DNA from 4 places in the Pseudomonas sp. Z3-6 genome. Region 1 is predicted to be linked to each of the others. Evidence: predicted binding sites of a transcription regulator. Region 1 holds the regulator's gene; each other region holds the start of a gene.
The links. Region 1 encodes FliA, which starts transcription of late flagellar genes. Its sites were predicted from a motif close to CTAAAGTTTNNNNNNNNNNNGCCGNTAA; they were not measured.

Region 1 (8,069 bases):
CTGGAGCCAAGCATGGCCGAGAAGCTGCAGCGTTCGCTGATCGAGGCAGCCCAGCGGCAAGAGATGCAAGGCCAACCGGTGATCCTGCTGGTGGCCGGTCCGATTCGCGCGATGCTCTCGCGATTCGGACGCCTCGCGGTCCCGGGGCTGCATGTGCTGGCGTACCAGGAAATACCGGACAACAAGCAAGTGACCATCGTTGCGACAGTAGGGCCCAACGGCTGAGGTAGTGGTTTATGCAAGTGAAGCGTTTTTTCGCCGCAGACATGCGTCAGGCCATGAAACTGGTTCGTGACGAGCTGGGCGCTGAAGCAGCCATCATTGGCAACCGTCGTATCGCCGGCGGTGTCGAGCTGACGGCGGCCCTGGATTACAAATTGTCGGCGCTGGCGCCACGGGTTCCGAACATGGAACTTGAAGATGAGCTGCGCAAGACTCAATCGCGCATCGCCAGCGCCCAGGCCGAACTGAGCCTGCGCAGCAGCGAAGGCGAAGGCGCGCCGGGCACCAATCGTCAATTGTTCGCCGGTCAGCCGCTGACCGCCGGCCTGCCGTTGACCGCCGCCGAACCGCTGATGGAACAGGTCCAGGCCGAACCGCGTCGTCCAGAGCCGGCACCTGCCGCGCCAGCCCGTGGGCTTGACCCGCGCGCCCTGGACTCGATGCGCTTCGAACTCAACAGCCTGCGCGAGCTGATGGAAGTCCAGCTCGGCTCCCTGGCCTGGAACCAGCTGCAAGGCAGCCGTCCGGCCCAGGCCAACCTGTGGCGTCGCCTGCAACGCATCGGCCTGTCCGGCCCGTTGTCCCGCGACCTGCTGGCGCTGATCAATGGTATCGAAGAGCCGCGCCAGGCCTGGCGCATGCTGCTGGCGCACCTGGCACGCATGATTGCCACGCCGGAAGTCGAGCCGCTGGAAGAGGGCGGGGTCATTGCCATGGTCGGTCCTGCCGGCATGGGCAAGACCACCACCCTGGCCAAGCTCGCCGCCCGTTATGTACTCAAGTACGGCGCCCAGAGCATCGCCCTGGTAAGCATGGACAGTTTCCGCATCGGTGCCCAGGAACAACTCAAGACCCTGGGCCGGATCCTCAATGTGTCGGTGACCCATGTGGATCCGGGCCAATCCCTGGCCCAGGCGCTGGAACCGCTGCTGCGCAAACGCGTCGTGCTGATCGATACCGCCGGCCTGCAAGCCAGCGATCCGGCCCTGCGCATGCAGCTCGAAAGCCTGGCCGGACGCGGTATCAAGTCAAAAAATTATCTCGTGTTGGCAACCACCAGCCAGAAACAGGTTCTAACCGCCGCATACCACAGCTACAAACGCTGCGGGCTGGCCGGCTGCATCCTGACTAAGCTGGACGAAACGGCAAGCCTGGGCGAGGTGTTGAGCCTGGCGATCGGTCATGAACTGCCGGTGGCCTACCTGACCGACGGGCCGCGGATCCCGGATGATTTGCATCTGCCGCGCCGTCATCAACTGGTCAGTCGTGCCGTGAGTGTGCAAATGCAGGAAGAACCCAGCGAAGAAGCCATGGCTGACATGTTCGCTGACATCTACCACAGCCCGACCAAGCAGGTCGGCTGAGGTAATCATGAATATTTTTTGTACCTACATCGATGGTCTGCCATGCATTGTTCCGTATGCGAACGCGCAGCCAGTAATGTGGCCTCCGTCTAAGAAGACAAGGTAAAGAACGAACATGGGCAGCATGCATCCCGTACAGGTGATCGCGGTGACCGGCGGCAAAGGTGGCGTCGGGAAGACTAACGTGTCAGTGAACTTGTCCCTGGCTCTGGCAGAGCTTGGCCGACGGGTCATGCTGCTGGACGCCGACCTGGGCCTGGCGAACGTCGACGTGTTGCTGGGGCTTACCCCCAAACGCACCCTGGCGGACGTGATCGAAGGCCGTTGCGAACTGCGCGACGTGCTGTTGCAGGGGCCGGGCGGGATTCGCATCGTGCCGGCTGCCTCCGGCACCCAGAGCATGGTTCACCTGACCCCGGCGCAGCACGCGGGCCTGATCCAGGCGTTCAGCGACATCGGCGATAACCTCGATGTGCTGGTAATCGATACCGCGGCCGGCATCGGCGACTCGGTCGTCAGTTTCGTGCGCGCCGCCCAGGAAGTGCTGCTGGTGGTCTGCGACGAACCGACGTCCATCACCGACGCCTATGCCCTGATCAAACTGCTTAACCGCGACTATGGCATGAACCGCTTCCGCGTCCTGGCCAACATGGCCCAGAGCCCGCAGGAAGGACGCAACCTGTTCGCCAAGTTGACGAAGGTCACCGATCGCTTCCTGGACGTCGCCCTACAATACGTCGGTGCAGTGCCTTACGACGAAAGCGTGCGCAAGGCCGTCCAGAAGCAACGTGCCGTTTATGAAGCCTTTCCACGTTCCAAATGCGCGCTGGCGTTCAAGGCGATCGCCCAAAAGGTCGATACCTGGCCGCTGCCGGCCAACCCCCGCGGGCATCTGGAGTTTTTCGTCGAGCGTCTTGTGCAACAAACAGCAGGGCCCGTGTTATGACAGCCAGCGGTTACAACCATCTCTACAAAAAATCGGCACGGGACGCCCAATACGAATTGATCGAGCGTTATGCGCCACTGGTCAAGCGTATCGCCTATCACTTGCTGGCGCGGTTGCCGGCCAGTGTCCAGGTCGAGGATTTGATCCAGGCCGGCATGATCGGCCTGCTTGAAGTGTCGAACAAATACGACGCCAGCAAGGGCGCCAGTTTCGAGACCTATGCCGGTATTCGCATTCGTGGGGCGATGCTCGATGAAGTCCGCAAGGGCGATTGGGCGCCGCGTTCGGTGCACCGCAATACCCGCATGGTCAGTGACGCGATTCGGGCAATCGAAGCTAAAACTGGGCGTGACGCTAAAGATCACGAGGTTGCGGCCGAACTCCAGTTGAGTCTCGATGATTATTACGGGATTTTGAACGATACCTTGGGCAGTCGCCTGTTCAGCTTCGACGACCTCTTGCAGGACGGCGAGCACGAAGGGCTGCATGAGGATAACGCGAGTGCTCACATGGAGCCGTCGCGTGACCTGGAAGATGAACGTTTCCAGAGTGCGCTGGCGGATGCGATTGCCAATTTGCCGGAACGTGAGCGACTGGTCTTGGCGCTGTACTACGACGAAGAGCTGAACCTCAAGGAAATCGGTGAGGTCCTGGGGGTCAGCGAATCTCGGGTCAGCCAGTTACACAGCCAGTGCGCGGCCCGCTTGCGGGGCCGTTTGGGGGAGTGGCGAGCGCGCTGACAGGCAGTGTGGGGACACTGCGAGCGGGACTGGCATGGCGTTGCCGGGTCAGTTTCCATCCGTTGTGCTCCAGACCGTTGTCGAGTGTTGTGCCGGAATTGATTGAAATGGCGCGTCCAGGTGCTGGGCGCGTTTAAGACTGCTTGGAGGTCGAATTGGACAAGAACATGAAAATCCTCATCGTTGATGACTTCTCAACGATGCGGCGGATCATAAAAAACCTGTTGCGTGACCTTGGGTTCACCAACACGGTCGAGGCGGATGATGGCGTCACAGCCATTCCGGTCCTCAACAGCGGGAGCATCGACTTTCTGGTGACTGACTGGAACATGCCCGGCATGACCGGTATCGACTTGCTGCGCCATGTGCGCGCCGACGAAAAACTCAAGCACCTCCCGGTGCTGATGGTGACTGCCGAAGCCAAGCGCGAGCAGATCATCGAAGCGGCCCAGGCCGGTGTAAACGGCTATGTGGTCAAGCCCTTCACGGCCCAGGCGTTGAAAGAGAAGATCGAAAAAATCTTCGAACGCATCGGTTAACGGCGCCACGGGGGAGCTATGGACAACGAATCTTCAATGGGCGATTTCGAATCGACCCTGAAAAAACATGCCCGCGAACTGGTCGACAGCCTTGAAAAAGGTCGCTTTGGCGATGCGGTTCAAATGATCCATGAGCTCAACCAGACCCGTGACCGTGGTCTGTATCAGGAAGTGGGCAAGCTCACGCGTGAACTGCACAGCGCGATTGTCAATTTCCAGATCGACCCGCACATGCCGCAGGCCGAGGAAGTCTCGCAGATCACCGACGCCACCGAGCGCCTGGGCTATGTGGTCAAGCTGACGGAGGCCGCGGCCAACCGCACCATGGACCTGGTGGAAAGCGCAACACCGCTGGTCAATGGCCTGAGTGAAGAGGCCCAGGCCTTGAGCACCGACTGGGGCCGGTTCATGCGTCGCGAAGTCGGTGCTGAAGAATTTCGGGAGCTGGCCCGTCGGGTCGACGGTTTCCTGACGCGCAGCAGCAACGAAAACCGCGCCGTGGCCAGTAACCTCAACGACATTCTGCTGGCCCAGGACTATCAAGACCTGACCGGCCAGGTGATCAAGCGTGTGACCCAACTGGTCACCGAAGTGGAAAGCAACCTGCTCAAACTGGTGCTGATGGCTAGCCAGGTCGACCGCTTTGCAGGCATCGAACACGACCGTGAAGCGATACTTGCTGAAAAAGATCCACAAAAACATCTCTCTCAGGGTGAAGGTCCGCAAATTCATGCCGATAAAAGAGAAGACGTTATGTCCGGTCAGGACGATGTGGACGATTTGCTGTCCAGCCTTGGATTTTGATTTAGCCCTATTTTAGGAGCAGCCATTAATGAGCTTCGGCGCCGATGAAGAGATCCTTCAGGATTTCCTGGTTGAGGCCGGCGAGATTCTAGAGCAACTGTCCGAACAGCTGGTCGAGCTGGAAAGCCGACCTGATGATGCGGATCTGCTCAATGCAATTTTTCGCGGTTTCCACACTGTAAAAGGAGGCGCCGGCTTCCTCCAGCTCAACGAGCTGGTGGAGTGCTGTCACATTGCCGAGAACGTGTTCGACATCCTGCGCAAGGGTGAGCGTCGCGTTGATTCGGAATTGATGGACGTGGTGCTCGAAGCGCTGGATGCGGTCAACAGCATGTTCAGCGAAGTGCGTGAGCGCTCGCCGATTACCCCGGCCACCCCCGAGCTGCTCGCCGCGCTGGCACGCCTGGCCGAGCCGCAATCGGCTGACGAAGCCGCGCCGGTTGCCGAGGCAGTGGTTGAAGAACCAGTCGCCGAAGAATCGGGCGACATCACCGATAATGAATTCGAACAGTTGCTGGACTCCCTGAGTGCCGTCAAGGCCCAGGCCGAGGCACCGGCCGCTCAGGTTGCGCCGGCTGCACCGGCCAGCAATGGGGCTGGCAGCGACGAAATCACCGATGCCGAGTTCGAGTCGCTGCTCGACCAGCTTCACGGCAAGGGCCAATTCGCGCCAGATGCCGTTGTCCCGCCAGCAGCCCCGGCCGCCGCGAAAGCGGCGGGCGACAGCTCGGACATCACCGACGACGAATTCGAAGCCTTGCTCGACCAGTTGCATGGCAAGGGCACCTTTGCCGTTGACGCCCTGGATTCGGCCATCGCTTCGGCACCGACGCCGGCCAAACCTGCTGCCGCTGCCGCAGGCAGCGACCTGATCAGCGACCACGAATTCGAATCGCTGCTCGATGAGCTGCACGGCAAGGGCAAGTTCAGCGAGGTCGGTACCGCTTCCGCCGCGCCTGCCGCCGCCAAGACGGCCGCACCGGCGGCCAAGGCCGCGCCCAAACCCGCCGCCAAGGCACCGGAACCCAAGGCCGAGCCCGCCAAGCCTGCCGCTGCCGCCGCCCCGGCGCCAGCCCGTGCTCCAGCGGCTGCGCCAGCGGAAAAACCGGCCAGCGAAGCCGAGACCACCGTTCGGGTCGATACCGCACGCCTGGACGAGATCATGAACATGGTCGGCGAGCTGGTGCTGGTGCGTAACCGCCTGGTGCGCCTGGGCCTCAACAGCCAGGACGAAGCCATGTCCAAGGCTGTGTCGAACCTCGACGTGGTCACGGCCGATTTGCAGACTGCGGTCATGAAGACCCGGATGCAGCCGATCAAGAAAGTCTTCGGGCGCTTCCCGCGCCTGGTTCGCGACCTGGCTCGCCAGCTCAAGAAAGAAATCAACCTGGAACTGGTGGGTGAAGAGACCGACCTCGACAAGAACCTTGTCGAGGCCCTGGCCGACCCGCTGGTCCACTTGGTGCGCAACGCGGTCGACCACGGCATCGAGTCGCCGGAAGAACGCGAAGCCTCGGGCAAGGTCCGCAGCGGCAAGGTGATCCTGGCCGCAGAGCAGGAGGGCGACCACATCCTGCTGTCGATCTCCGATGATGGCAAAGGCATGGACCCGAATGTGTTGCGTTCCATCGCGGTGAAACGCGGTGTGATGGACAAGGATGCCGCCGACCGCCTGAGCGATACCGAGTGCTACAACCTGATCTTCGCCCCGGGCTTCTCGACCAAGACCGAGATCTCCGACGTGTCGGGCCGTGGCGTGGGCATGGACGTGGTGAAAACCAAGATTTCCCAGCTCAACGGTTCGATCAATATCTACTCGACCAAGGGCCAGGGCTCGAAGATCGTCATCAAGGTCCCGTTGACCCTGGCGATCATGCCGACGCTCATGGTGATGCTGGGCAACCAGGCCTTCGCCTTCCCGTTGGTCAACGTCAACGAGATTTTCCACCTCGACCTGTCGCGCACCAACGTGGTCGACGGCCAGGAAGTGGTCATCGTGCGGGACAAGGCGCTGCCGCTGTTCTACCTCAAGCGCTGGCTGGTCAGCTCCGCTGCTCACGTCGAGCAGGGCGAAGGCCACGTGGTGATCCTTTCGGTGGGCACCCAGCGGATCGGCTTTGTCGTCGACCAGTTGGTGGGCCAGGAAGAAGTGGTCATCAAGCCGTTGGGCAAGATGCTCCAGGGCACCCCGGGCATGTCCGGCGCCACCATCACCGGCGACGGCCGCATCGCGTTGATTCTCGATGTGCCAAGCATGCTCAAGCGTTACGCCGCCCGGCGTATTTGATTCTGGAGGGGAGCGGCCCAGGGCCGCGCCTCGTCTAACGGAGTGTTTATGGTAGTTAAAGTCCTGGTGGTGGACGATTCGGGGTTTTTCCGTCGCCGCGTCTCGGAAATTCTTTCAGCGGACACGAGTATTCAGGTCGTCGGTACCGCGACTAACGGCAAAGAGGCGATCGATCAGGCCCTGGCACTCAAGCCGGACGTGATCACCATGGACTACGAGATGCCGATGATGGACGGCATCACGGCCGTGCGGCATATCATGCAGCGCTGCCCGACCCCGGTCTTGATGTTTTCCTCCCTGACCCATGAAGGCGCCCGGGTGACCCTCGATGCGCTGGACGCCGGGGCGGTGGATTTCCTGCCGAAGAATTTCGAAGACATTTCGCGCAACCCGGACAAGGTCCGGCAGTTGCTGTGCGAAAAGGTCCACAGCATTTCCCGCAGCAATCGCCGTGTCAGTGCCTACAGCGCGCCGGCACCCGCCCCGGTTGCGGCGCCAAGCCCGGCGCCTGCGCCGACGGTTTCGAGCAGCTTCAATCCTGCACCGGTGCGTAGCGCCCCGGCACCTGCGCCGACGCGTTCGGCGCCTGCCAGTGCATCGTCGCCGGCACCCAAGCGCAAAGCCTACAAGCTGGTGGCGATTGGTACGTCCACCGGCGGCCCGGTGGCGCTGCAACGGGTCCTGACTCAGTTGCCCGCCAACTTCCCGGCCCCCATCGTGCTGATCCAGCACATGCCGGCGGCGTTCACCAAGGCATTTGCCGAGCGCTTGGACAAGCTCTGCAACATCAGCGTCAAGGAAGCCGAGGATGGCGACATCCTGCGTCCCGGCCTGGCGTTGCTGGCACCGGGTGGCAAGCAGATGATGATCGACGGCCGCGGCGCGGTGAAAATCCTGCCGGGCGATGAGCGTCTGAACTACAAGCCTTGCGTGGACATTACCTTCGGTTCCGCCGCCAAGTCCTACGGCGACAAAGTTTTGGCAGTGGTGCTGACCGGCATGGGCGCCGACGGTCGCGAAGGCGCGCGCCTGCTCAAGCAGGGCGGCAGTGCGATCTGGGCCCAGGACGAAGCCAGTTGCGTGATCTACGGCATGCCCATGGCGATCGTGAAAGCTGATCTTGCCGACGCGGTGTACGGATTGGATGACATCGGTCGACACCTGGTC
Region 2 (8,069 bases), 3.4 Mb from region 1:
ACCGGTATCGGCGTTTGGAAGGGCTGTAAGAAAAAGCTGCCGAGTAGACCGGCTTGGCGGGTTTTTTGAGACTTCGCAGCGCTTGTTTCAAGCCAACGGGAAAGGTCAGATGCGCGCCAGACCTCAAGTGTGGGGGTAGACGCTGATCCGGTGGTGTCTGGCAGCAGGGGGACTGCAGTGTACAATGCGCCGCGTTTTACTGTGACCCTTCGCGTACCCACGCACTTTCAAGGTTATCCGCCTTGTTCACTCCGCCACGCCACAAGCGTGTCGGGTTCGATTTCGTCACAGATAAAAACAAATAGGTGACGCATGACCGTTGTAGAAAATACGCATTCGGGCGAGCTGAAACGCGGCCTGAAAAATCGCCATATTCAACTGATCGCCCTCGGTGGCGCGATCGGCACCGGCCTGTTCCTTGGCTCGGCGGGGGTGCTGAAATCCGCCGGCCCGTCGATGATCCTCGGCTACGCCATCTGCGGCTTCATCGCCTTCATGATCATGCGCCAGTTGGGCGAAATGATCGTCGAAGAGCCGGTGGCCGGTTCCTTCAGCCACTTCGCCCACAAGTACTGGGGCGGTTTCGCCGGGTTCCTGTCGGGTTGGAACTGCTGGATCCTCTACATCCTGGTGGGCATGTCGGAGCTGACCGCGGTCGGCAAGTACATCCATTACTGGGCGCCCGAGATTCCGACCTGGGTGTCGGCGGCGGCGTTTTTCGTCCTGATCAATGCGATCAACCTGGCCAACGTCAAAGTCTTCGGCGAGGCCGAGTTCTGGTTCGCGATCATCAAGGTCGTGGCGATTGTCGGCATGATTGCCCTGGGCAGCTATCTGCTGGTCAGCGGCCATGGCGGCCCGCAGGCGTCGGTGACCAACCTGTGGTCCCACGGCGGGTTCTTCCCCAATGGCGTGAGCGGGCTGGTGATGGCCATGGCGATCATCATGTTCTCCTTCGGTGGCCTGGAAATGCTCGGTTTCACCGCCGCTGAGGCCGACAAACCGAAAACCGTGATCCCCAAGGCCATCAACCAGGTGATCTACCGGATCCTGATTTTCTACATCGGCGCGCTCGTGGTGCTGTTGTCCCTGACCCCTTGGGACAGCCTGCTGAGCACCCTCAACGCGTCCGGCGATGCCTACAGCGGCAGCCCGTTCGTGCAGGTGTTCTCGATGCTGGGCAGCAACACCGCTGCGCATATCCTCAACTTCGTCGTGCTGACCGCCGCGCTGTCGGTGTACAACAGCGGCACCTACTGCAACAGCCGCATGTTGCTGGGCATGGCCGAGCAGGGCGATGCGCCCAAGGCCTTGTCGAAGATCGACAAGCGGGGCGTGCCGGTGCGTTCGATCCTCGCGTCGGCGGCGGTCACGCTGGTGGCAGTACTGTTGAACTACCTGGTCCCGCAGCATGCGCTGGAGTTGTTGATGTCGTTGGTGGTCGCGACCCTGGTGATCAACTGGGCGATGATCAGCTACTCGCACTTCAAGTTCCGCCAGCACATGAACCAGACCCGCCAGACGCCGCTGTTCAAGGCGCTGTGGTACCCGTACGGCAACTACATCTGCCTGGCGTTCGTGGTGTTCATCCTGGGCGTGATGTTGCTGATCCCCGGCATCCAGATCTCGGTCTATGCGATTCCGGTGTGGGTGGTGTTCATGGCCGTGTGTTATTGGATCAAGAACAAGCGCAGTGCCCGGCATGAACTGGCGGTGGCGGCTGCCAAGTAAGCACGAAACCCTGTGGGAGCGAGCCTGCTCGCGATGGTGGTCTGGCAGGTGAAACCTATGCCGGATGTACCGGCCTCTTCGCGAGCAAGCCCGCTCCCACAAGGTTCGGCGGTGAACACACATTCTGCGAGCACTGTAGATCCAATGTGGGAGCGGGCTTGCTCGCGAAGAGGCCATCAAAGGCGAGATCTGTATCGACTGTGCCTGCGCTATCGCGAGCAGGCTCGCTCCCACAGGTCTGTGGGATTCGCGGTATCCTGTGGGCCCTGACACCGGACACCTTCCATGCTGGTCATTTCCAACACCGTGCACATCCCGGACGCCGAGATCGAGCTGACGGCCATCCGCGCCCAGGGGGCAGGGGGGCAGAACGTCAACAAGGTTTCCAGCGCCGTGCATTTGCGCTTCAACATTCCGGCCTCGTCGCTCCCCGAGTTCTACAAGGAGCGGCTGCTGGCGCTGCGCGACAGTCGCATTACCAGCGACGGTGTATTGATCATCAAGGCCCAGCAATACCGCACGCAGGAACAGAACCGCGCCGACGCGCTGGAGCGCCTGACCGAACTGATCCTCAGCGCCACCAAGGTCGAAAAGAAGCGCCGTCCGACCAAGCCGACCCTGGGGTCGAAAAAGCGTCGCCTGGAATCCAAGACCAAGCGCGGCTCGATCAAGGCCGGCCGCGGCAAGGTGGACTTCTAGTTCTTTTCCCGCGCTTCACGGTACCGAGGCGCCTGCCGGTACAAGTAGACGCTCAAGGCCAACCCACCCAGGGCCGCCAGGGCAGCGAACAGAAAGATCGAGGCAAAGCCCAAGCCTGCGGCAATCGCACCGGCCAGCGGCCCGGTGATCCCCAGCGACAAATCGATGAACAGTGAATAAGCGCCCACCGCGGCCCCACGGCTGGAGGCCGGCACCAGGTTGACCGCTTCCACGCCCAGCGCCGGAAACACCAGGGAAAAGCCGAAACCGCTCAGCGCCGCGCCCGCCAGGGCCCAATGGGCATCCGGTGCGAGCCACAACAGCAAGAGCCCCAGGGTTTCCACCGACAGGCAGGCAATCGCCACGCGAAAGCCGCCCAGGCGGTTGATCAGGTTGCCGAACAGCAGGCGCGCGCCGATGAAGCTGGCGCCGAACAGGCTCAGGCACAGCACCGCGTTATCCCAATGCTGAGTGGCGTAATACAGGGTGATGAAGGTCGCGATGGTGCCAAACCCGATGGAACCCAGGGCCAAACCGCAGCCGTGTGGCAGCACACGCCCCAACACGTGCATGAACGGCAGGCGTTCGCCAGAGACAATGGGCGCAGCAGTCTTGCGCCAGGCCAATGCCAGTCCCAGCAGGCCCAGCAAGATGATGCTGGCGCCCATGCTCCACAGCCCCAACGCGTTGACCAGCCACACCCCCAACGGCGCACCGATCGCCAGCGCGCCGTAACTGGCGATACCGTTCCAGGAAATCACCTTGGCGGTATTGGCCGCGCCAACCCGGCCGATGCCCCAGCCAATCGAACCCGACCCCACCAGGCTTTCGGCACTGCCCAGCACCAGGCGACCGATCAGCAGGCTGATCAGGCTGAACGTTGGCAGGTGAGGCGTCCAGGCCGACACCAGCATGAACACACCGCTCAGCCCGCAGCCGGCGAGGCCGAACATCACCGCGCGCTTGCTCCCCAGGTTATCGATGATTCGCCCTGCGTAAGGACGACTGAGCAGGGTGGCCAGGTATTGCACGCTGATCACCAGCCCGGCGATCACCGCGCCGAAACCCAGTTCGCCGTGGACGAAACCGGGCAGCACGGCCAGGGGAATGCCGATATTCAGGTAGCCGATGAACGTGAACAGGACGATGGAAACCACTTGCAGCGTGACCGCCAGGGGGCGCTGGGAATCTGACATGGGAAAGAGGTCCACGGAGCAGCTGGATAGATAGGCTGCTTATGATAACGGCGACCGTGGCGTCCGGGCGGGGAAAAGTAAAACTATTTGCCCAATGGTGGCTCAGCGGTCGTTCTGTTCGCTGACCAGGCGCGTGGTCACCAGCGCGGCGATGGCGTTTTCTTCGCTGCCAAACCGGGCCAGCAGGGCCGCTTGTTTCTCGGTGGGAAGGCGGGTCCAGATCTCGACCATTTTCTCGGCGGTGCCGATCAGGACGCTGGCCTGGGCTTCGCTGAAGGGAGGGGTGTCATCGGTCATGGGGCGCTCGGGATTCAGGCAGTGTGGAAAGCGCATCTTAGCGCTTTCCACACGGTCTGGTGGTGCGGGTCAATCAGTCTTCGCTGTCGGCCTGGCGGCGTTCAGTGGCTTCCTTGGGCTCGGGTTGCTGGGCGTCAGGTTGCCCTCCGGCTTGTAGCGTGGTCGTCTGCTCAGTGTCGTGCAGGCTTGGGAAGGGGAGATTAGGGATCTCGTGCATTTCGCGCTCCTCGCAAAGTCTGTGGATAGATCTGGTAGATCCGCGCTTTTACAAAGCTTGGGCAGGATACAGCAGGAGAAATGACAAAAAGACTTTTAAATCCCATCACGCCGACAAAAGGGATTGTCTGGACAGGTCATGTCCAGTCAGCAAGAACGATCCCTCTACCGGTGTTCGCCACCGCTCAAGAACGCCCCGTACAGGCCGATGGCTTGCACATATCCTCCACATTCCGTTGTAACAGTGGACCCTGGTCATGGAGGTTCTTTATTTGAAGAGATCGACTCCATGTTTCTACAAAAATCCCTGAGAGCCCAGATTCTCGCCCTGCTCAGCGGCAGCCTGCTGGCCATGTTGCTGATCGCCCTGGCGTCCTTTCACTTCCTTTCCGATGGTATCCAGAATTATCGCCAACTGCTCGACGGTCCGTTGCGTGCGTCGCAATTGATCGACGAGGCCAACCTGCAATTCAAGGTGCAGGTCCAGGAGTGGAAAAACGTCCTGTTGCGCGGCAAGCAGCCAGCGGACCTGGATAAATACTGGAAGCAATTCGAGGCACGCCAGAGCGATGTCCAGGGCGTCCTTGGCCAGTTGACGACCCACGAAGGTGTCCCGGCGCAAATCAAGACACGTATCGAGCGTCTGCGGGGCGAACATGCCCAGCTGGGTGCGGCCTACCAGAAGGGCCGTGATGCGTTTGTGGCGGCGGGCGGCGACGCGGCGGCGGGCGATGCCGCGGTCAAGGGTGTGGACCGCGCGGCCAGTGAGCAGATGAGCGAGTTGGTGGTTGAGCTGCATAAGCTGGGCGATGAGCAATCGGCAATGATCAGTGCCGGTGCCGACCGCACGATCATGCTGGGTACGGTGATCATGCTCGCCTCAGGGCTGCTGGTCGGGTTGTTGAGTGTGTGGCTGGTCAACCGCAACCTGGTGCAGCCCATCCGTAACCTGATCGCGTACGTGACTCAACTGAGCCGCGGGCGTTTCGCCGAGCGTGTCACGAGCACGCGCCAGGATGAGTTGGGCGACCTGGCCCTGGCGGCCAATACGCTGCGCGATTTCCTTGCTGAAACCTTCACACGCTTGCAACGCAGTGCCACGGAGCTGGACAGCGCCAGCGGTGAGCTCAATGCGATTGCCAGCCTGATGAGCCAAGGCACCAGCGAGCAATTCGAACGCACCGATCAAGTCGCGACCGCGATGAACGAGATGTCCGCCACCGCCCAGGAAGTTGCCCGCCATGCCGCCGATGCGGCGCAGGCTGCCGATGATGCCGATCATTCGGCGCAGCAGGGCGAGAAAGTGATGCAGGGCACGATCCACACCATCACCCAAATGCGTGGCGAAATTGCCAACACCGCCACGGTGATCCGGCGCCTGGAAGCCGACAGCGGACGCATCGGCAAGGTGCTGGAAGTGATCCGCGGGATCGCCGAGCAGACCAACCTGCTGGCCCTCAACGCTGCCATCGAAGCCGCACGGGCGGGTGAGGCCGGGCGTGGTTTTGCGGTGGTCGCCGATGAAGTCCGCAGCCTGGCCCAGCGCACGGCGTCGTCCATCAACGAGATCAACCAGATCATCCAGACGGTTCAAACAGGCGCGGTGGACGCGGCCCAGGCCATCGAAAGCGGCCAGTCGCGCAGTGAGGAAAGTGTCGAGCAGGTGACTCAGGCCGGCGCGATGCTGGAACGCATCACCCAGGCGGTGGAAGCGATCCGCGACATGAACCGTCAGATCGCCACCGCTGCGGAAGAGCAGACCTCGGTGGCCGAGGATATTTCGCGCAACCTGACTGAAATCACCTGCATTGCCAGTACCAACCTGGATAACGTACAGCGCACCGAAGCGGCCAGTCGGGATCTGCACGGGTTGTCCGGGCAGTTGAATGAAGTGACGGCGCGTTTGAGTGCCTGACCGTATGTTCCTGATGCAGTGGCTCCCCTGTGGCGAGGGAGCTTGCTCCCGCTGGGCTGCGTAGCGGCCCCAAAGCCATTCAGCGCGGTGCATCAGGCATAAGATGGTTGGCAGATTTTACGACTGCTGCGCAGCCGAGCGGGAGCAAGCTCCCTCGCCACAAAAGCTCATGGAAATCTGGAGTGAGCAGCCAGCAGGGCATCACCCTCAATAATCGCGACGCTTGCGAAAGGCCCATCGGCCTGCAATCACGGTGAAGGTCGCCACCAGCGCTACCAGGATCCAGAAGCCCTCGGGATCTTCGGCCAGAGGCACGCCGCCGACGTTCATGCCGAAGAAACCGGCAATGATGTTGATGGGCAACGCCAGCACCGTGACCACCGTCAAGGTGAACAGCGTGCGGTTGCTTTGTTCGTTGAGGTTGGCGGCGATCTCTTCCTGCAGCAATTTGATCCGTTCGCCCAGAGCGGTGAGGTCGTTGATGATCAGGGCGAACTCCTCGGTGGACTTGCGCAGCTCCTTGACGTCTTCCTTCTGCAACCATTGCGGCGGGCGGTTGAGCAGGCGCAGCAACGAGCCCGGCTCCAGGGCCAGCAGGCGTTGCAGGCGTACCAGCACGCGGCGCTGGCTGCCCAGCTCGGCGCGGTTGTTGGACACGCGCGAAGACAGCAGTTGGTCTTCGATCTGGTCGACGCTGAGGCTGGTCTTGCGCACGATCTGGGTCAGCACTTCGCCTTGGTCGCGCAGCAGATGCACCAGCAATTCCAGCGGCGAGCGAAAGCTCTCGCCGGCCTTGACCGATGAGCGCAGCTTGTCGACCGAGTGCAAGGGTTGCAGGCGCGCACTGATGATCAGTCGACTGTGTACGCACACCCACAAGGTGGAGACATCCGAGGACACCAGGTTGCTGAGGTTGAACACCACATCGTTCACCACCGCCAGCAGTGCCGAGTCCACGTGTTCGATACGGGTCGATCGCGAGCCTTCGTGCAGGGCTTCGAAGAATTCCTCGGGCAAGGCCAGATGGCTTTTCATCCAGCGCTCGCAGGCGGCGTGGGCCAGGTTCAGGTGCAGCCAGAGGAATTCGTCGGCGTCTTGCGGTTGTTGCAGGCTTTGCAGGGCTTGGGCCGAATCGATTTCCCGGCCACGCTCGCCGGGGCGAAAACGAAACCCGTAAAGCAGGCCGAACAGGTCCGGATCGCGATGGCTTTGGTCGATGCTGTGGTTCATGAAGGCTCGCTGGCGGGAAGTGCCTGTCGCAGCGGCCACAGGTTCACTTGAGCGGCATCATTGCAGGGTTTTTTGATGGTTGTATGACAGTTGCGCGGCGTCGTCGGATCGGCGGCGGTTTACAGACGGCGTACATAAAAAAGCCGCGCAACTCGAAAGTTGCGCGGCTCTTCTTTAACCGATGGATCAAGTGTCTTGTTTGTTGGACAGGACTTTGCCGGTAGTTGCGTCGAAGTCCACGTCAAACTCTTTGCCGTCGGCCGTCTTCAGTTCCACTTCATATTCATAACCGTCGAAGTGGTTATCCAGGTCGGTGTCGGTGATGGTCGCGCCTGGGTGCAACTTCAGGGCTGCTTCGTTCATTTCTTCCAGAGGCTTGATCTTGCCGTCCTTGACCAGTTGAGGAATCTGGTCGATTCGTACATCCGCCTGGGCCAGGCCAGCGGTGAGGGTCAGGGCAGCAGCGGTAAACAGGGCAGTCAACGTTTTCATGAGTGCTTTCCTTGGTGTCGTTATTAAGGGTGAGTCGTTTAAGTGGGTTCAGATTATCTGTGGCAACTTAATTCACCCTTAATTCGAAAAATCTTGAAGCAAGTTTCCTGGAAAGGTCTTTCGACTCAGTAGCCGTTCTTTTCCAATAGCTGCGCCACGCTGCCTGTCTCGGGACGCTTGAAGTACTTGAGCAGCTCACTGGCCCGGTTGGTGAAGATGCCATCGACGCCGGCCTCCATCACTTTCTTGAAGTCCACCGGCTCATCCACGGTGTAGACGTGCACCAGCAAACC
Region 3 (8,069 bases), 1.1 Mb from region 1:
TCGGGTCATTGAGCGTCGCGGTGATGGCTTCGGAAATCTGGATCGGCCGCCCGTACAGGTTGCTCAGGGTGCCAAGCCGGCTGTGGTCCTGGACATTGTCGCCGGGATGAATCACGGCCACCACGACGAACCCCTTGCGCGCCAACGAGGTGGCGAGGTCATGCAGGGCCAATGGGGTGCCGGTATTGCCATGGGACAGCATTAACAGTGGAAAACGGCCGATGGCGATCTGAGCCTCCGGCGCGGCATCGATCTGGTAGCCGCCGAGCAGGCTGGATTGTTCGCGGTCGGTGGACGGATAAAAGGCGATGGCGTGCATCGGCTGCTGATCCAGCGGATCAAGAAAATTCAGCTCATGGAAACCGGCGCTCCAATGCGGATGCGGCCCCGGCGCGGCCTGCACTGAAGCGAAACTGGCAAACAAGCAAAGCAGCAACGCTGCACCAAAACGTGCCATCGAATTTTCCCACCCTCACCAGCGCACGGGAAGGCCCCGTCGCTCGCAGTCTTGGCCGTGCATACCTGCGCCAGATCCCCGGCGCCGAATGCAGCAAAACCCTGCACCCCGGCCATCCAATGACGACGAGAATACAGGGTTTTGCGAAGGTTGCCCGAAGCGCTTGCTGCCTTTACGCAGGTTTTACGCAGCGGCGAACTGCTGGCCGATCTGCAACGTGGCTTCGCTCAGGGCTTTGGTACGCATGTCGTCACCGTAGGCCAGGCCTTCGGCACGGACGAATTCGATATCAGTGATGCCGAGGAAACCGAACACCAACTTGAGATAGTCCTCGTGACCCACGCCGCTCGGTTGGCCGGCATGCAAACCACCCGAGGTGGAAACGATCACCAGTTTCTTGCCACCGCACAGCCCTTCAGGGCCGGCTTCGGTGTAGCGGAACGTCTGGCCGGCCACGGCAATGCGGTCGATCCAGGCCTTGAGCTGGGTCGGAATGCTGAAGTTGTACATCGGCGCGGCGATGACCACCGCGTCAGCCGCCAGGAACTCGGCCATTGCCGACGCGCTGAGATCGGCTTCATGCTTCAGCGCCGCGTCGCGCAATTCAGCGCTGGTACCGGCGGCAACCAGCGTCTGAGCGGAAAAATGGCTGATCGCGTCGGCGGCCAGGTCACGGTAGGTGACGGCGATGCCTGGCTCGGCAGCTTTCCAGGCTTCAACCACTTCGCGGCTCAATTGGCGGGAAGCGGAGTGGTCGCCGAGGATGCTCGAATCGATGTGCAGCAGTTTCATATCAGTGCTCTCCAAATGAGGACCGCAACCAGGCGATCAATTGGAGACAATCCTATCGATGAAGCCAATGATCGATAAGTCCGTATAAATGCGATAGTTTGTCCCACTCACAGGACAATCGAGCTCGACATGCAAGACCTCAATGACTTGTACTACTTCGCCAAGGTCGTCGAAGCCGGCGGGTTCGCGGCAGCCGGGCGCTTGCTGGGCATTCCCAAGTCGCGCCTGTCGCGGCGTATCGCCGAGCTGGAAGACCGCCTCGGCGCCCGACTGCTCCAGCGCACCACGCGCCAGTTGAAACTGACAGCGGTCGGCGAACGTTATCTGCGCCATTGCCAGGCCATGTTGCTGGAGGCCGAGATGGCCGACGAAGCGGTGGCGAGCATGTCCAGTGAGCCCCGCGGCCGATTGCGGGTGTCGAGCCCGGTGGGCCTGGCCCACCAGTTCCTGCCCGTAGTGATCGAAACCTTCCTGGCGAAATACCCCTTGGTGCAACTGGACATGACCCTGCTCAACCGGCGGGTGGACCTGATCGGCGAAGGCATCGACGTGGCATTGCGCGTACGCGACCTGGGGGACGAAGATCCACTGCTGATGACCCGGCGTTTGCGCCGGGCACGGCTGATGCTGGTCGCCTGCCCGGCCTTCGTCGAAGGGCGGCGGATCGAGACTCCCGACGACCTCAAGCCGTTGTCGGTGCTGGGAGCGTTGGAAGCCGATCGCCTGGTGCATCTGCGCCTGGTCAAGGCCGATGGGCAGCAGGCCGAACTGAGCCTGGAGGCCCGCCTGGGCATTGACGACTTCATCGTGCGCCGTGCCTGCGCCCTCGCCGGCCTGGGCTTCACTTTATTACCCAGTATGTATTGCGAGCAGGAATTGCGTGACGGCACACTGGTGGAGCTGCTGCCTGGATGGTCGATGCCCGACGGCTGGCTCCAGGCCGTCTACCCCCATCGGCGTGGCATGCTGCCGGCGGTGCGTGCCTGGATCGATCATTTGGTGGAAGCCTTCGAGGGCTGTGGAGATAGAACGCTATGAAGTTGAGCGAAGAGGATGTCGCGCAGTTTTGCCTGGGCTTGCCCGGTGCCAGGGAAGACTACAAATGGGGCGGCGTGCGAGTGTTCTCCATTGCCGGCAACAAGATGTTCGCCCTCCAGGGCCTGCGGGGCGACTCGTTGGCGTTCAAGGTCGACAAGGATCTGTTCCTGGGTCACTGCGACCGGCCGGGCATTCACCCCGCGCCTTATTTGGCGCGGGCCCAGTGGGTCATCATGCAGGTGCCCTACCCGCTCGGGGCCGAAGAATTGCGTGGCCTGCTGCAACGCTCACATCAATTGGTCGTGAGCAAATTGCCCAAGCGCACGCAGGTGGGCTTGTTGCTCTAGCCATTCAAAATAGAGAGCTGCCCAGGAACAACTGGTCGATCCAGAACACCTGGTGCAACAGCACGATGAACCAGAACACCACTTGAAACGATACTTTACGGGTCTTGTGGCGAAACAACTGCTGGGCCAGCAAGGCCCCGGGCCAACCGCCAGCCAGCTCCAGCGCATGCAGCACATTCTCCGGCGTCCGCCAGGCGTCGGCGCGGGCCTTGCGCTTGTCGCTCCAGTACAGCAGGAACGCCACCAGGCTGACGACACCATAGGCCGCCATAGGCACCCACGACACGCCCCGCAGGCCGAACAGCAGCGAGCCGAACAGCGGCAAGGCGCAGACCAGGGCAAACACCATCAATTTGAGCCGCAGGTTTTGCACGCCGCCGCCGGCATTGCGCCCAGCGCGTTGGCGGGTGCCCGAGTTGTTCATGGCTTGGCAGCTGTCCAGTCAACCCAACCGAACTGCCAGGTGGCCAGGATCAGCAGGCCGAACGCAATCCGATACCAGGCGAACACGGCGTAGCTGTGACTGGCGATGAACCGCAGCAGGCCCTTGACCGCGATCATGGCGAAGATGAACGCCGTGACGAAACCGATGGCGAACACCGGGAAATCCGCCGGCACGAACAGCTCACGGTACTTGTAGCCCGAGTACACGGCCGCACCGACCATGGTCGGCATCGCCAGGAAAAACGAAAATTCGGTGGCGGTCTGGCGCGACAGCCCGAACAGCAAGCCCCCGATGATGGTCGCACCGGAACGGGAAGTACCCGGGATCATCGCAATACACTGGGCCAAGCCGACCTTCAACGCATCCTTCCAGGAAATATCGTCCACCGTTTCAGCATGCACCTGGTGCTGGCGCTTTTCGGCCCAGAGCATCACCAGGCCGCCCACCACCAGAGCGGCGGCCACGGTGACCGGGTTGAACAGGTAATGGTGGATCCAGTCGGCAAACAACACGCCCAATATCACGGCGGGAAAGAAGGCAATCAGCAGGTTGGCGGTAAACCGGCGGGCGCTGGGTTGCGTCGGCAGGCCCAGCACCACGTCGAAGATCTTGCGCCGGAACTCCCAGACCACCGCGAGGATCGCGCCGAGCTGGATGATGATGTTGAATGCCATTGCACGTTCGCCACCGAACTCGAGCAAGTCGGCGACGATGATCTGGTGCCCCGTGCTGGAAATCGGCAGAAACTCCGTCAAACCCTCTACTACGCCAAGAATCAATGCCGAAAAGGCCGTCCACAAATCCATTCATCCCCCAAAAAAGACCCTGCTCATGCGGGTCTTATCGCTATTCAAGTGTCATACAGGTCCACGCAGCGGCTGCACGATAGCTGCGATCATCCAAAAAAAACCAATGAAAAAATCAAAACAGGCTCAGGTTTTGCGCCGCGGGGCCGAAATCCTATCAGACAAGCCCTGATAACGCTGCCGCGTTATGACCCAGGTCAATCATGAATAGCCGCCAGGCGCTAAAGTGCCGGCCGTCGCTAATGACAAGAATAAGAAACCGGAGTGACAGCGTATGAATAGCTTGCGCAGTGTGTCGATCAGCCGACGCTTGTGGCTCATCCTGGTCGTGGCCATCGTGATGTTGTTCACGCTCGGCGCCTTTATGCTCAAGCAGATCCACACGGACCTGTATCAGGCCAAGGTGCAGAAAACCCAGCATGTGGTGCAGACCGCCAGCGGCGTATTGAGCTACTACCATGGGCTGGAAACCGCCGGCACCCTGACCCGCGAGGCGGCGCAGAAGCAAGCCCTCAGCGCGGTGCGAGGCCTGCGCTATGACCAGAGTGACTACTTCTGGATCAACGATCTGACGCCAGTCATGGTCATGCACCCGACCAACCCAAAGCTTGAAGGCCAGAACCTCTCGGCGATCCGCGACCCGAACGGCTACGCGTTGTTCAACGAGATGGTCGCCATCGCCAAGGCCAAGGGCGCCGGCATGATCAACTACCTCTGGCCGAAACCGGGCGCCGAAGCACCGGTCGGCAAGACTTCCTACGTCAAGTTGTTCGAACCGTGGGGCTGGATCATCGGTTCCGGCGTGTACGTGGATGACGTCCAGGCAGAATTCCAGTCCCAGGTGATCAAGGCTTCGTTGATTGGCCTGGCCATCACTCTGGTCATGGGTCTCCTGCTGACCTTGATCGTACGGAGCATCGTCCGCCCGCTCCAAGAGACCGTCAACGCCATGGCCAACATCGCCAGCGGCGAGAGCGACCTGACCCGCACCCTCGACACCCACGGCCAGGACGAAGTCACCCAACTGGCCCGGCATTTCAACGCCTTTACCGCCAAACTGCGCCAAGTGGTGAGCCAATTGCAGGCTTCTGCCAGTGAGCTGGGGCAATCTTCCAACGAATTGGGCAACGACGCGGCTCAAGCCCAGGAACGCAGCCAGCAGCAATCGCAACAAATGGAACTGGTAGCCACCGCGATCAATGAAGTGACGTATGGCGTGCAGGACGTGGCCAAGAACGCCGAGCACGCCGCCAGCGAGATGCGCGACGCCGAATCCCAGGCCCAGCAAGGCCAGGTCAACATCGACGGCAGCTTGCAGCAGATCGATCGCCTGTCCCAGACCATCGACCAGGCGGTGGAAGTGATTCGCACCCTGGCCAGTGAAAGTACCCAGATTGGCAGCGTGCTGGAGGTGATCCGCTCCATCGCCGAGCAGACCAACCTGCTGGCCCTCAACGCTGCGATCGAAGCCGCCCGCGCTGGCGAACAAGGCCGGGGCTTTGCGGTGGTCGCCGATGAAGTGCGGCTGCTGGCCCAGCGTACGCAGAAGTCCACCGCTGAGATCCAGTCGATGATCGAGCGCCTGCAAACCCATTCCGAAGCCGCCGTGAAAGTCATCGGCGACAGCAGCCGTGCCTCGCAACTGACCATCGAACAGGCGGGCCTGGCCGGTGCCAGCCTCAACGCCATCGGCCAGGCCCTGCGCAACCTCAACAGCCTGAACGCCTCCATTGCCAGCGCCACCCTGCAACAGGCCCATGTGGTAGAAGACATCAACCAGAACGTCACCCAGGCAGCCGGACTGTCCCACAGCACCGCCATGGCCGCCGAACAGTCCAGCCAGGCAAGCAGCCGCCTGAAGGCGCTGAGTGAACAGCTTAACGGGTTGCTCAAGCAGTTCCGGGTCTAAGGATTGATGAACCCCTTGTGGGAGCGGGCTTGCTCGCGAATGCGGTGTAACAGTCAGCAAATGCATGACTGAAGCACAGCATTCGCGAGCAAGCCCGCTCCCACATTGGTTCTGTGTGGGTCTTTTCAGGTTGGGTGTTCACCACAGAGCCCAGCGGGAGCAAGCTCCCTCGCCACAGGCTCAACCAACAATGGTATTGGAGCTCTCCACGCCATAGCGTTTACAATCGCCGCCCTCTCCTCTTTCCCCAAGGAACCGCCATGTCCGGGCTTGAACTGTTTGCCGCAGCCCTCGGCGTGATCGCTGTCTGGTTGACCGTCAAGCAGAACCCCTGGTGCTGGCCGATCGGCCTGGTCATGGTGTTGCTGTACAGCTGGATTTTTTTCGAAGTGAAGTTGTACTCGGACATGCTGCTGCAGGTGGTCTACGCAGTGTTGCAACTCTACGGCTGGTGGCAATGGACCCGCGCCGGGCACAATCATGATGGGCGTCAGGTCAGCCATCTCGGTGGACCATCGGTGCTGCTCGGCCTGGCCATCGGCGCGGCGGGCAGCCTGCTGTTGGGCGCCGCCATGGCCCACTGGACCGACGCCGCCCAGCCCTGGCTCGATGCCGCGCTCACCGGTTTCAGCCTCGTCGCTCAATGGTGGATGGCGCAAAAACGCGTGCAATGCTGGCCGTTGTGGATCGTCCTGGACGTGATCTTCGTCGGCCTGTTCATCTACAAGGGCTTGCACCTGACCGCCGCGCTCTACGCCCTGTTCACGTTGCTGGCCGTGCAAGGTTGGCGGGAATGGCGCGCCGACCCGGCCCTGCGCGCATGAAGGTGGTGGTCCTGACCGGCCCGGAATCCAGCGGCAAGAGCTGGCTGGCGGCGCAACTCCAGGCACATTTTGGTGGCGTGCGGGTGGACGAGTACGTGCGCCATTTCATGGAACAGACCCAGCGCGATACGTGCCTGGCGGACATCACTGACATCGCCTCCGGCCAGTTGGCCTGGGAAGACGAGGCACGTGCCCGCCGACCCTCGCTATTGATCCTCGACACCCACCTGTTGAGCAACATCCTCTGGAGCCAGACCCTTTTTGGTGACTGCCCGGACTGGCTCGAACCGGCGTTGCTGGCCCGTCATTACGACTTGCACCTGCTGTTGAGCCCCGAGCAGGTCGAATGGACTGGCGACGGTTTGCGTTGCCAACCCGAGCTGGCAGAACGACTGGCTTTTTTCGACGCCATCGAGGCGTGGCTGAGTCGACATCGGCAACCGTTCCAGATCATTCGGGGCAACTGGGCGCAACGCCAGCGGCAAGTGTTCGCGGCCGTCGCCCAACTGACCGCAGGATGATTTGTCTCACGCTTGAAACATCACGCTCGCGGCAAACCCGGATCCAACATCGTTTCAGATGATTGTCATCAAGACTGTCAAGTCACTGAAACACCCACCCAAAAACCTGGATCCAGAGCCCTGGAACAGCGTGCAGCCGGTTGGCCATCCTGTGCGTTGTCTCAGCGCTGAAACAGGTTTCTTCCCCCGCTGCGCGCGCCTGAACTCAACTCATTGAATTCACAGGTAATTCAAAACCCGGCACAACACCTGCTCTTCCCCACTTCGCAACGCTGACTAGGGCCAGCGTACCGAAGAAGGAATCGATGCCATGGGGATGTTCGACAGGGGTATGACCTGCCTGCTATTCATCGGCTGCGCCGCCGGCGCAACGTTCAGCCTGCCCGCGCAGGCCGAGGGCAACGGCGTCATCGTACTCAACCGTGACGTGCAACCCATCGCAATCGGTCGCAACGGTGGCAAAGACCCCTACCCGACCACCGTCAATGCCAATCCCTCCGAACGCATCAACCAGGCGACCAATAGCACCGAACTGAGCGATGGCGAATTCGCCAGCGTGGCCAGCGGTTCGTCGATCCGCAACATCGTCACCCCCAATACCGGCGTGCAGGGCCTGAACGTGGTCACCAACCCCAACGGCATGCCGGGCATGAATGCCGGCCACGGTGGCGGCAGCGGCGGAGCGATCTCTGGCACCATCAACCGCTCGCTGAGTTCCGGCCTGGCCCCGCTGGGCCGGCTGGCGGGAGGTCAGTGACATGAAACCCGTCCTGTTCCTACTCGCCCTGGTCATGCTGTCCCTGCTCAGTTCTTTCACGGTATTTGCCGATTCGGGCGTGGCGGTGGTCAGCAACGCCAACCTGCAGGATTCCGGCAGCCAGTACACCGGCAACTTCAACGTCAACCAGGCGGCCGGCGACCAGATCCAGC
Region 4 (8,069 bases), 2.9 Mb from region 1:
GACATGAACAGCGCCGCGATCAGCGGCCCGATCACGAAGCCGTTCAGTCCGAACACCGCCAGCCCACCCAGTGTCGAGACCAGCACCAGGTAGTCGGGCATCTTGGTGTCCTTGCCCACCAGGATCGGCCGCAGGAAATTGTCCACCAGGCCAATCACGAACACCCCGAACAACGTCAGCACCACGCCCTGCCAAATCGCTCCCGAGAGCAGGAAATACACCGCCACCGGCGCCCAGACAAGACCTGCCCCCACCGCAGGCAACAATGACAGGAACGCCATCAGCACCGCCCAGGGCAATACCGTAGGGATCCCCAGAATCCAGAAGATCAGCCCACCCAGCGCACCTTGGGTAATGGCGACCAACAGGTTGCCTTTCACGGTAGCCCGCACCACCCGATTGAATTTCAACTGCAAGCGGCGTTTTTGATGTTCCGCCAAGGGAATGGCCGTGCGCACCTTGCGCACCAGCTCCGCACCGTCGCGCAGAAAGAAGAACAGCAGATAGAGCATCACGAAGAAACTGACCAGGAACTGAAAGGTACCCTGGCCGAAACTGAAGGCCTGGGTGGCGAAGAATTCGCTGCCCTGCATCGCGCTCTTGACGATCTTGTCACGCAAGCCGTTCAGGTTGCCCAGGCCGAAGCGGTCCAGCAGGTGCTGGAAGTACGGCGGCAAGGCATCCTTGAAGCGGGCCAGGTAATCGGCAATGTCCAGCTCACCGCTTTCCAGGCTCTTGTACAGCGCCGCTCCCTCCTGGACCAGCAACATGCTGATGACAATCACCGGTAGGATCGCGATGACCACACAGATGCTCAAGGTGAACAACGACGTGAGATTGCGGTGCCAACCGAACTTGAACTGCAGGCGGCGCTGCATCGGCGCAAAGACGATACCCAGGATCACCGCCCAGAATACCGCCCCGTAGAACGGCAGCAGAATCCAGATAAAGGCGACCGTGACCAGCACCAGCAGCAACATCTGGGCTTTGTTTTGCAGCATCTTTCGATTCATCAGCTTTCCATGTCCAAAGGCGAGATACACATTAGTCAGCCAGGACTCGCCGGAGTGCCGTCACGCTTGCACTGTGCCCTTGATCCAAGTCAATAAGGCCTGGCCGACCCTGGCGTACCCTCCGCGCTTTTTGCGACCCGCCCCCACCATGACCCTCGCCGCCCCCGAACTGCTGGCGCCCGCCGGCACCCTGAAAAACATGCGTTATGCCTTCGCCTACGGTGCCGACGCGGTGTACGCCGGCCAGCCGCGCTACAGCCTGCGAGTGCGCAACAACGAATTCGACCACGGGAACCTGGCCTTGGGCATCGCCGAGGCCCAGGCCATGGGCAAGCGCTTCTACGTGGTGGTGAACATTGCCCCGCACAACGCCAAGCTGCGGACCTTTCTCAAAGACCTCGAACCGGTGATTGCCATGGCACCGGACGCGCTGATCATGTCCGACCCGGGGTTGATCATGCTGGTTCGCCGGCATTTTCCGCAGATGCCAATTCACCTGTCGGTGCAAGCCAACACGGTGAACTGGGCGAGCGTTGAGTTCTGGCAGCAGCAAGGTCTGTGTCGGATCATCTTGTCCCGGGAACTGTCCCTGGAAGAAATCGCCGAGATTCGCGAGCAAGTCCCGGCCATGGAGCTGGAAGTGTTCGTCCATGGGGCGCTGTGCATGGCCTATTCGGGGCGCTGCCTGCTGTCCGGTTATATGAACAAGCGCGATGCCAACCAGGGCAGCTGCACCAACGCCTGCCGCTGGAAATACTCGGCGCAGCCGGCGGTGGAAAATGCCGTGGGCGACATTGTGCAGAGCTATCAGCCCGAACCGACCCTGGGCCTCGGCGCGCCCACCGACCAGGTGTTTCTACTCCAGGAAGCCAATCGCCCGGACGAGTCCATGCCGGCCTTCGAGGATGAGCACGGCACCTACATCATGAACGCCAAGGACCTGCGGGCCGTGCAACACGTCGAGCGCCTGGCGCGCATGGGCGTGCATTCCTTGAAGATCGAAGGCCGCACCAAGTCGCACTTCTATTGCGCGCGCACCACCCAGGTGTATCGCCGGGCCATCGATGATGCGGTGGCCGGCCGGGAATTCGATCGCGGCCTGATGACCGACCTGGAGTCCCTGGCCCAGCGTGGCTACACCGAAGGCTTCCTGAGACGCCACGTGCATGACGAATACCAGAACTACCAGAACGGCAGCTCAGTGTCGGAGCGCCAGCAGTTCGTCGGCGAACTGACCGGCGAACGGCGCGAACGCCTGGCCGAAGTGCGGGTGAAGAACCGTTTTGGCCTGGGTGATCACATGGAACTGATGACCCCCAAGGGCAACTTTCACTTCGACCTGCATCAGTTGCAGGACATCAAGGGCCAGGCCATCGAAGTGGCACCGGGGGATGGGCATGTGGTGTACGTGCCGATCCCGGATGCGGTGGATCTGCGGTTTGGGTTGTTGATGCGGGATGTGCGTGAGCCATAGTCGCCACCGAACAAATGTGGGAGCGGGCTTGCTCGCGAAGGCGGTGTGTCAGAAGTGAATACATTGGCTGACACACTGTATTCGCGAGCAAGCCCGCTCCCACAGGGGATTTGTGATGGACACAAGATTCTGCATGCCACAAATCTTTAGCTCCCGGCAGAAACTGCCGAAGGCTGCGATCCTCCGCTTCCGATAGGGCCTGGTAGCCCAGGCGAAAACATCTGGATCGAGAGCGAAAGATCGCAGCCTTCGGCAGCTCCTGCTGCTCCGGGTCAGATGCGGAACTGCCCCACCAGTTGACCCAGGCGCTGGCCCAGGTCGGCCAGGCTGCGGGACGTCTGGGCGCCGAGTTGGGTTTCGTCGGCGACGCTGTCCACGGCCACGGCGATCTGATGCACGCTGCGGTTGATTTCTTCGGCCACGGCAGTCTGTTCTTCGGCGGCGCTGGCGATCTGGGCGTTCATCGAGTTGATGGTGCCGATCAGCTGCGCCATGGTGTCCAGGGACGCGCCCGCCTCGTTGGCCCGTTCCGAGGTGCCATCGCCGGCCTCGCTGGAACGACGCATCGCTTCCACTGCCGCGTGGGTGCCCGATTGCAGCCGGTCGATCATGCCCTGGATTTCCTGGGTACTTTGCTGGGTCCGGCTGGCCAGGGCCCGCACTTCATCGGCCACCACCGCGAACCCACGCCCCGCCTCGCCGGCACGCGCGGCCTCGATGGCGGCGTTGAGGGCCAGCAGGTTGGTCTGCTCGGCGATCGAACGAATCACCCCGAGCACACTGACAATCGAGGCCACGTCTTGCTGCAGGCTGTCCAAGGACACGCCGCTGCTGCGGATATCGTTCACCAGCGCATGAATCTGTTGGATGCTGCCTGCCACCACGCGCTTGGCCGATTGGCCTTCTTCGTCGGTCTGCTGGGCCGCGACGGCAGCGCCCTGGGCACTGCGAGCGACTTCCTGGGCCGCCGAGGACATCTCGTTGATCGCCGTGGCGACCTGATCGGTTTCGTGGCGTTGACGCTCCATCGCCTGTTCGGAGCGCTGGGCCTGCTCGGAGACTTGGGTCACCAGGCCGGTCAGTTGCGAGGTCATGTCGGTGATCTGCCGCACCAGGCCGTGGATCTTGTCGACGAAGCGGTTGAACGAACCGGCCAGTTGGCCCAGTTCATCCTGGCTGGTAATCGCCAGGCGCCGGGTCAGGTCACCCTCGCCCGCCGCGATGTCATCGAGGTTGTCTTTCATCAGGTGCAGGGGGCGCAGGATCGTGTTGGCGAGCACCAGGCCCACCACCGCAATCACCAGCAACACCACGGCGGCGATCCCGACGATGCTCAGTACCACGCCTTGCAGGCGATCGTGGACCTTGGCTTCCACCAGCGCCACCTGGGCTTCGATGCCGTCCAGGTTGACTGAACTACCGACCGCCAAGTCCCACTTGGGCAGGTATTCGGTGTAGCCGAGCTTGGGCACCAGGTCCTTGCTGCCGGGCAGCGGCGAGCTGTATTCCAGGTAATGCGTGCCGTCCTTGGCGACTTTCACCAGGTCGCGGTTGACATAGACACCGTTCGGATCGCGGTTGTCCTTGAAGCTCTTGCCCACGCCATCGGGGCTGTTGGCCTTGAACAGACGAATGGTCTCGGAGTCGTAACCGAAGAAATAGCCGTCCTTGCCGTAGCTGATGTTCGACAGCAGCTTGATGGCCTGGGCGCGCGCCTCGTTATCACCCGGCGCGGCGGCATCGTAGAGCGGCTTGATCGCGGTCAGGCCCACCGCCACGTAGTTCTGCAGCGTGGCCTTGGCCTCGCTGAGCAGGCGCTCGCGGGTTTGCTGGACTTCTTTACTCGCTTGTTCCTTCAAGATGAAAGCCGTGGTCAGGCTGATGATCACGGCGGACAGCAATACCGGCAGTATCGCAAGGGACAGGACTTTAGCCTTCAGGCTCAGGCGCATGCTGTTCACTCTTGTTGGTGTTATTGGCGTGGTTAGCTGTATTAACGGCAGCGCACGGCAAAACTGTAGGACAAGGTGAACAGTCAGTTGGCAGAGTCGCTGGATTCAAGGGCCTCTTCGCGAGCAAGCCCGCTCCCACAAGGGATTGCTGGTGTGCACACATTCCGTGTTCACAGCAGATCCAGTGTGGGAGCGGGCTTGCTCGCGAAGGTTGCGACTCAGTCCTAGAGTCTTGTTGAATCAGCCTTACAACACCATCGCCGCCACCCAACCAAACGCCAGCAGCGGCAGGTTGTAGTGGATGAAGGTCGGGACCACGGTGTCCCAGATGTGATGATGCTGGCCGTCGATGTTCAGGCCGGAGGTCGGGCCCAGGGTCGAGTCCGAGGCAGGCGAGCCGGCATCGCCCAGGGCGCCGGCGGTGCCGACGATGCAGACGATTGCCAGCGGGCTGAAGCCCAGCTGCAGGCACAGCGGCACGAAAATCGTCGCCAGGATCGGCACCGTGGAAAACGACGAGCCGATGCCCATGGTCACCAGCAGGCCCACCAGCAACATCATCAGCGCGCCGATGCCCTTGTTGTGGCCGATCCAGGCCGCCGAAGCTTCCACCAGGCTTTGGACTTCACCGGTGGCCTTCATCACCTCGGCGAACCCTGAGGCGGCGATCATGATGAAGCCGATCATCGCCATCATCTTCATGCCTTCGGTGAACAGGTCGTCCGTCTCACGCCAGCGCACCACCCCCGACAGCGAGAAAATCAGGAACCCGGCCAGGGCGCCGATGATCATCGAGTCCACCAGCAGCTGGATCGCGAATGCCGCCGCCACCGCAACCCCGGCCACGATCAGGCTCAGCGGGTTGTAGCGCACGGCCACTTGCTCGGCCTTGGCGATCTTCTTCAGGTCATAGACGCGTTTCTTGCGGTACGTGATGAACGACAGCGCCAGGCCAAACACCATGCCCAGCGCCGGGATGCCCATGGCGTGGGTGATATTGATGCCACTGATGTCGACGCCGCTGCGGGCGACATTGGCCAGCAGGATTTCATTGAGGAAGATGTTGCCGAAGCCCACCGGCAGGAACATATAGGGGGTGATCAGACCGAAGGTCATGACGCAGGCGATCAAGCGACGGTCCAGCTGCAGCTTGGTCAGCACGTAGAGCAGCGGCGGCACCAGCAGCGGGATGAAAGCGATGTGGATCGGCAGGATGTTCTGGGAAGCGACCGCGACCGTGCCCAGCATACCGATCAGCACCCATTTGACGCCCGAGCCACCGGCGACGTCCTGGCGATCCACCAGGGCCAGGGCTTTGTCCGCCAGGGCGTGGGCCATGCCGGACTTGGCAATCGCCACGGCGAAGGCGCCGAGCAAGGCATAGGACAATGCCACCGTCGCACCGCCACCCAGGCCGGCATTGAACGCCTTGAGCGTCGCCTCGATCCCCAGGCCGCCCGTCAGGCCGCCCACCAACGCGCCGATAATCAGCGCGATCACCACGTGCACACGAGACAGGCTGAGCACGAGCATGACGCCAACCGCGGCAATTACTGCATTTATCATCGTTACCTCAACGCACAGCGATGGAAAGCCACCGGACAAAAAGGTCGCGACTTTGCAGCAAGCGGCGGCAAGCTGCAAGGGCCCTGGGGCGGGTTTTCAAGTCTCGCAATGTTTGCAGCCACCACTCCCCCTGTGGGAGCGGGCTTGCTCGCGAATGCGATGTGTCAGCTAAAAACTCATGACTGACACTCCGCTTTCGCGAGCAAGCCCGCTCCCACAGGAGGGCGGTGCCATGAAGTAGTTGTCAGCGCCTGGGCAACTCGATCACAACCTTCAACCCACCCCACTCGCTGTCATCCAACGCCAACAGCCCGCCCCAGGTGTCGACGATGTCCCGCACGATGCCCAGGCCCAGGCCGTGGCCATCGGTCTGTTCGTCCAATCGCGTGCCGCGGCTGAACACCTGCTCGCGGCGGTCCGCGGGAATGCCCGGGCCATCGTCCTCCACCGCCAGGCTGAACCCTTCGGCGGTTTCGGTCAGGGTCAGGCGCACCTCGGCATCGGCCCATTTGCAGGCGTTGTCCAGCAGGTTGCCCAGCAGTTCCAGCAAGTCTTCACGGTCCCAGGGCAGGTGCAGGCCCGGTGGGGCGACGTAGCTCAGGTGCAGGTGCTCGCCATGGATCATGTTCAGCGTGGCCAGCAGCCCTGGCAGTTCGGCGTCGCAGTCCAGGTGCGCGCCGGGCAAGGCATCGCCGGACAGCCGGGCACGGTTGAGTTCGCGGTTGAGGCGCTGGCGGACCTGCTCCAATTGGTCGAGCAACAGTTTGCGCAGCTCGGGATAGGGGTCGAGCTTCTCGTTCGATGCCAGGCTTTGCAGCACCGCCAATGGGGTTTTCAAGGCATGGCCGAGGTTGCCCAGGGCGTTGCGCGAACGCTTGAGGCTGTCTTCGGTGTGGGCCAGCAGATGGTTGATTTGCGCGACCAACGGTTCAAGCTCCCGTGGCACCTGTTCGTCCAGTTGCGTGCGCTGCCCGCGCTGCAACTGGGCAATCTGCTCCCGGGCCCGGTCCAGCGGACGCAAGGCCCGGCGCACGGTGAGGCGTTGCAGCAACAGGATCAGCAACAGCCCCGCCAACCCGAGCCCGAGGCCAACCTGTTGCATCCGGCGAAAGCTGTCACGCACCGGCGTATAGTCCTGGGCCACGCTGATGGAAATCGCCTGGCCCAGCCGCCGATAGTCGGTACGCAGCACCAGCAGCTTCTGGCCCTCCGGGCCCAGTTGCAGATTGCTGTGCAAGCCTGGGTGGTCGAGCCGGGGCAACTCCTGGTCCCACAGCGAGCGGGAACGCCAATGCACATCGGCAAAATCGATGCGGAAATAATGCCCGGAGAACGGTCGCTGATAGGCCGGCGACAGGCGCCGTTCATCCAGTTGCAAGCCCAGCGGGCCGCGCACCAGGGCCACCAGCAGGTTTTCACTGTCGTTGCGCAGGCCGGCTTCCAGGTAACGCTGCAAGCCCAGCTCGAACAGCCACAGGCTGGTTTGCGCCAGGATCAGGCCGACCACCAGCATTACACCGATCAGGCCCAGGCTCAGGCGCCGCTGGATGGATCTCACTGCGCCTGCCCGCCGAACAGGTAACCCTGGCCGCGACGGGTTTCGATCACGCTGCGTCCCAGCTTGCGCCGCAGGTGATTGACATGAACTTCCAGTACGTTGGAATCGCGCTCGGTCTCACCGTCGTACAGGTGTTCGGCGAGATGGCTTTTGGAAAGGATCTGTTCGGGATGCAGCATGAAATAGCGCAACAGGCGAAACTCGGCCGCCGTGAGCTGGATGTCGGTGCCGTCGCGGACCACGCACTGGCGACTCTCATCCAGGTGCAACCCGGCGGCCTTTAGCGTCGGCTGGTTGACCTGCCCATGGGAGCGGCGCAGCAGTGCCTGGATCCGCAAGTGCAGTTCTTCAGGATGAAACGGCTTGGTCAGGTAGTCATCGGCGCCGGCCTTGAGCCCCTCGATGCGCTCGGCCCAGGACCCTCGGGCGGTGAGGATCAACACCGGCGTCGCCAGGCCACCAGCACGCCACTGGGCCAACACGTCGAGCCCCGGCACACCTGGCAG

Region 2: J3P88_RS07400 (methyl-accepting chemotaxis protein) is a predicted target of FliA. The motif match lies at 4,324-4,351, and genes of this name have one in related genera.
Region 3: J3P88_RS17735 (methyl-accepting chemotaxis protein) is a predicted target of FliA. The motif match lies at 4,011-4,038, and genes of this name have one in related genera.
Region 4: J3P88_RS09960 (methyl-accepting chemotaxis protein) is a predicted target of FliA. The motif match lies at 4,481-4,508, and genes of this name have one in related genera.

What each region holds. Positions count from the first base shown of each region.
Region 1 is NZ_CP071644.1:5,138,488-5,146,556, reverse strand. Features, by position in the region: gene flhA (flagellar biosynthesis protein FlhA) at 1-225, shown strand, start outside; gene flhF (flagellar biosynthesis protein FlhF) at 237-1,586, shown strand; gene fleN (flagellar synthesis regulator FleN) at 1,702-2,532, shown strand; gene fliA (RNA polymerase sigma factor FliA) at 2,529-3,272, shown strand; gene J3P88_RS22220 (chemotaxis response regulator CheY) at 3,440-3,811, shown strand; gene J3P88_RS22215 (protein phosphatase CheZ) at 3,830-4,615, shown strand; gene J3P88_RS22210 (chemotaxis protein CheA) at 4,644-6,902, shown strand; gene J3P88_RS22205 (protein-glutamate methylesterase/protein-glutamine glutaminase) at 6,951-8,069, shown strand, end outside.
Region 2 is NZ_CP071644.1:1,618,870-1,626,938, forward strand. Features, by position in the region: gene J3P88_RS07375 (amino acid permease) at 313-1,731, shown strand; gene arfB (alternative ribosome rescue aminoacyl-tRNA hydrolase ArfB) at 2,017-2,430, shown strand; gene J3P88_RS07385 (MFS transporter) at 2,427-3,626, opposite strand; gene J3P88_RS07390 (hypothetical protein) at 3,729-3,959, opposite strand; gene J3P88_RS07395 (hypothetical protein) at 3,997-4,140, opposite strand; gene J3P88_RS07400 (methyl-accepting chemotaxis protein) at 4,429-6,054, shown strand; gene J3P88_RS07405 (transporter) at 6,262-7,284, opposite strand; gene J3P88_RS07410 (PepSY domain-containing protein) at 7,471-7,776, opposite strand; gene J3P88_RS07415 (glycerophosphodiester phosphodiesterase) at 7,902-8,069, opposite strand, start outside.
Region 3 is NZ_CP071644.1:4,002,127-4,010,195, forward strand. Features, by position in the region: gene J3P88_RS17705 (alpha/beta hydrolase family protein) at 1-457, opposite strand, end outside; gene J3P88_RS17710 (FMN-dependent NADH-azoreductase) at 641-1,249, opposite strand; gene J3P88_RS17715 (LysR substrate-binding domain-containing protein) at 1,379-2,287, shown strand; gene J3P88_RS17720 (MmcQ/YjbR family DNA-binding protein) at 2,284-2,634, shown strand; gene J3P88_RS17725 (DUF1294 domain-containing protein) at 2,639-3,058, opposite strand; gene J3P88_RS17730 (undecaprenyl-diphosphate phosphatase) at 3,055-3,885, opposite strand; gene J3P88_RS17735 (methyl-accepting chemotaxis protein) at 4,160-5,794, shown strand; gene pnuC (nicotinamide riboside transporter PnuC) at 6,055-6,618, shown strand; gene J3P88_RS17745 (AAA family ATPase) at 6,615-7,139, shown strand; gene J3P88_RS17750 (hypothetical protein) at 7,450-7,896, shown strand; gene J3P88_RS17755 (adhesin) at 7,898-8,069, shown strand, end outside.
Region 4 is NZ_CP071644.1:2,206,569-2,214,637, reverse strand. Features, by position in the region: gene J3P88_RS09970 (AI-2E family transporter) at 1-1,013, opposite strand, end outside; gene yegQ (tRNA 5-hydroxyuridine modification protein YegQ) at 1,162-2,487, shown strand; gene J3P88_RS09960 (methyl-accepting chemotaxis protein) at 2,760-4,439, opposite strand; gene J3P88_RS09955 (Na+/H+ antiporter family protein) at 4,686-6,002, opposite strand; gene J3P88_RS09950 (ATP-binding protein) at 6,250-7,563, opposite strand; gene J3P88_RS09945 (response regulator transcription factor) at 7,560-8,069, opposite strand, start outside.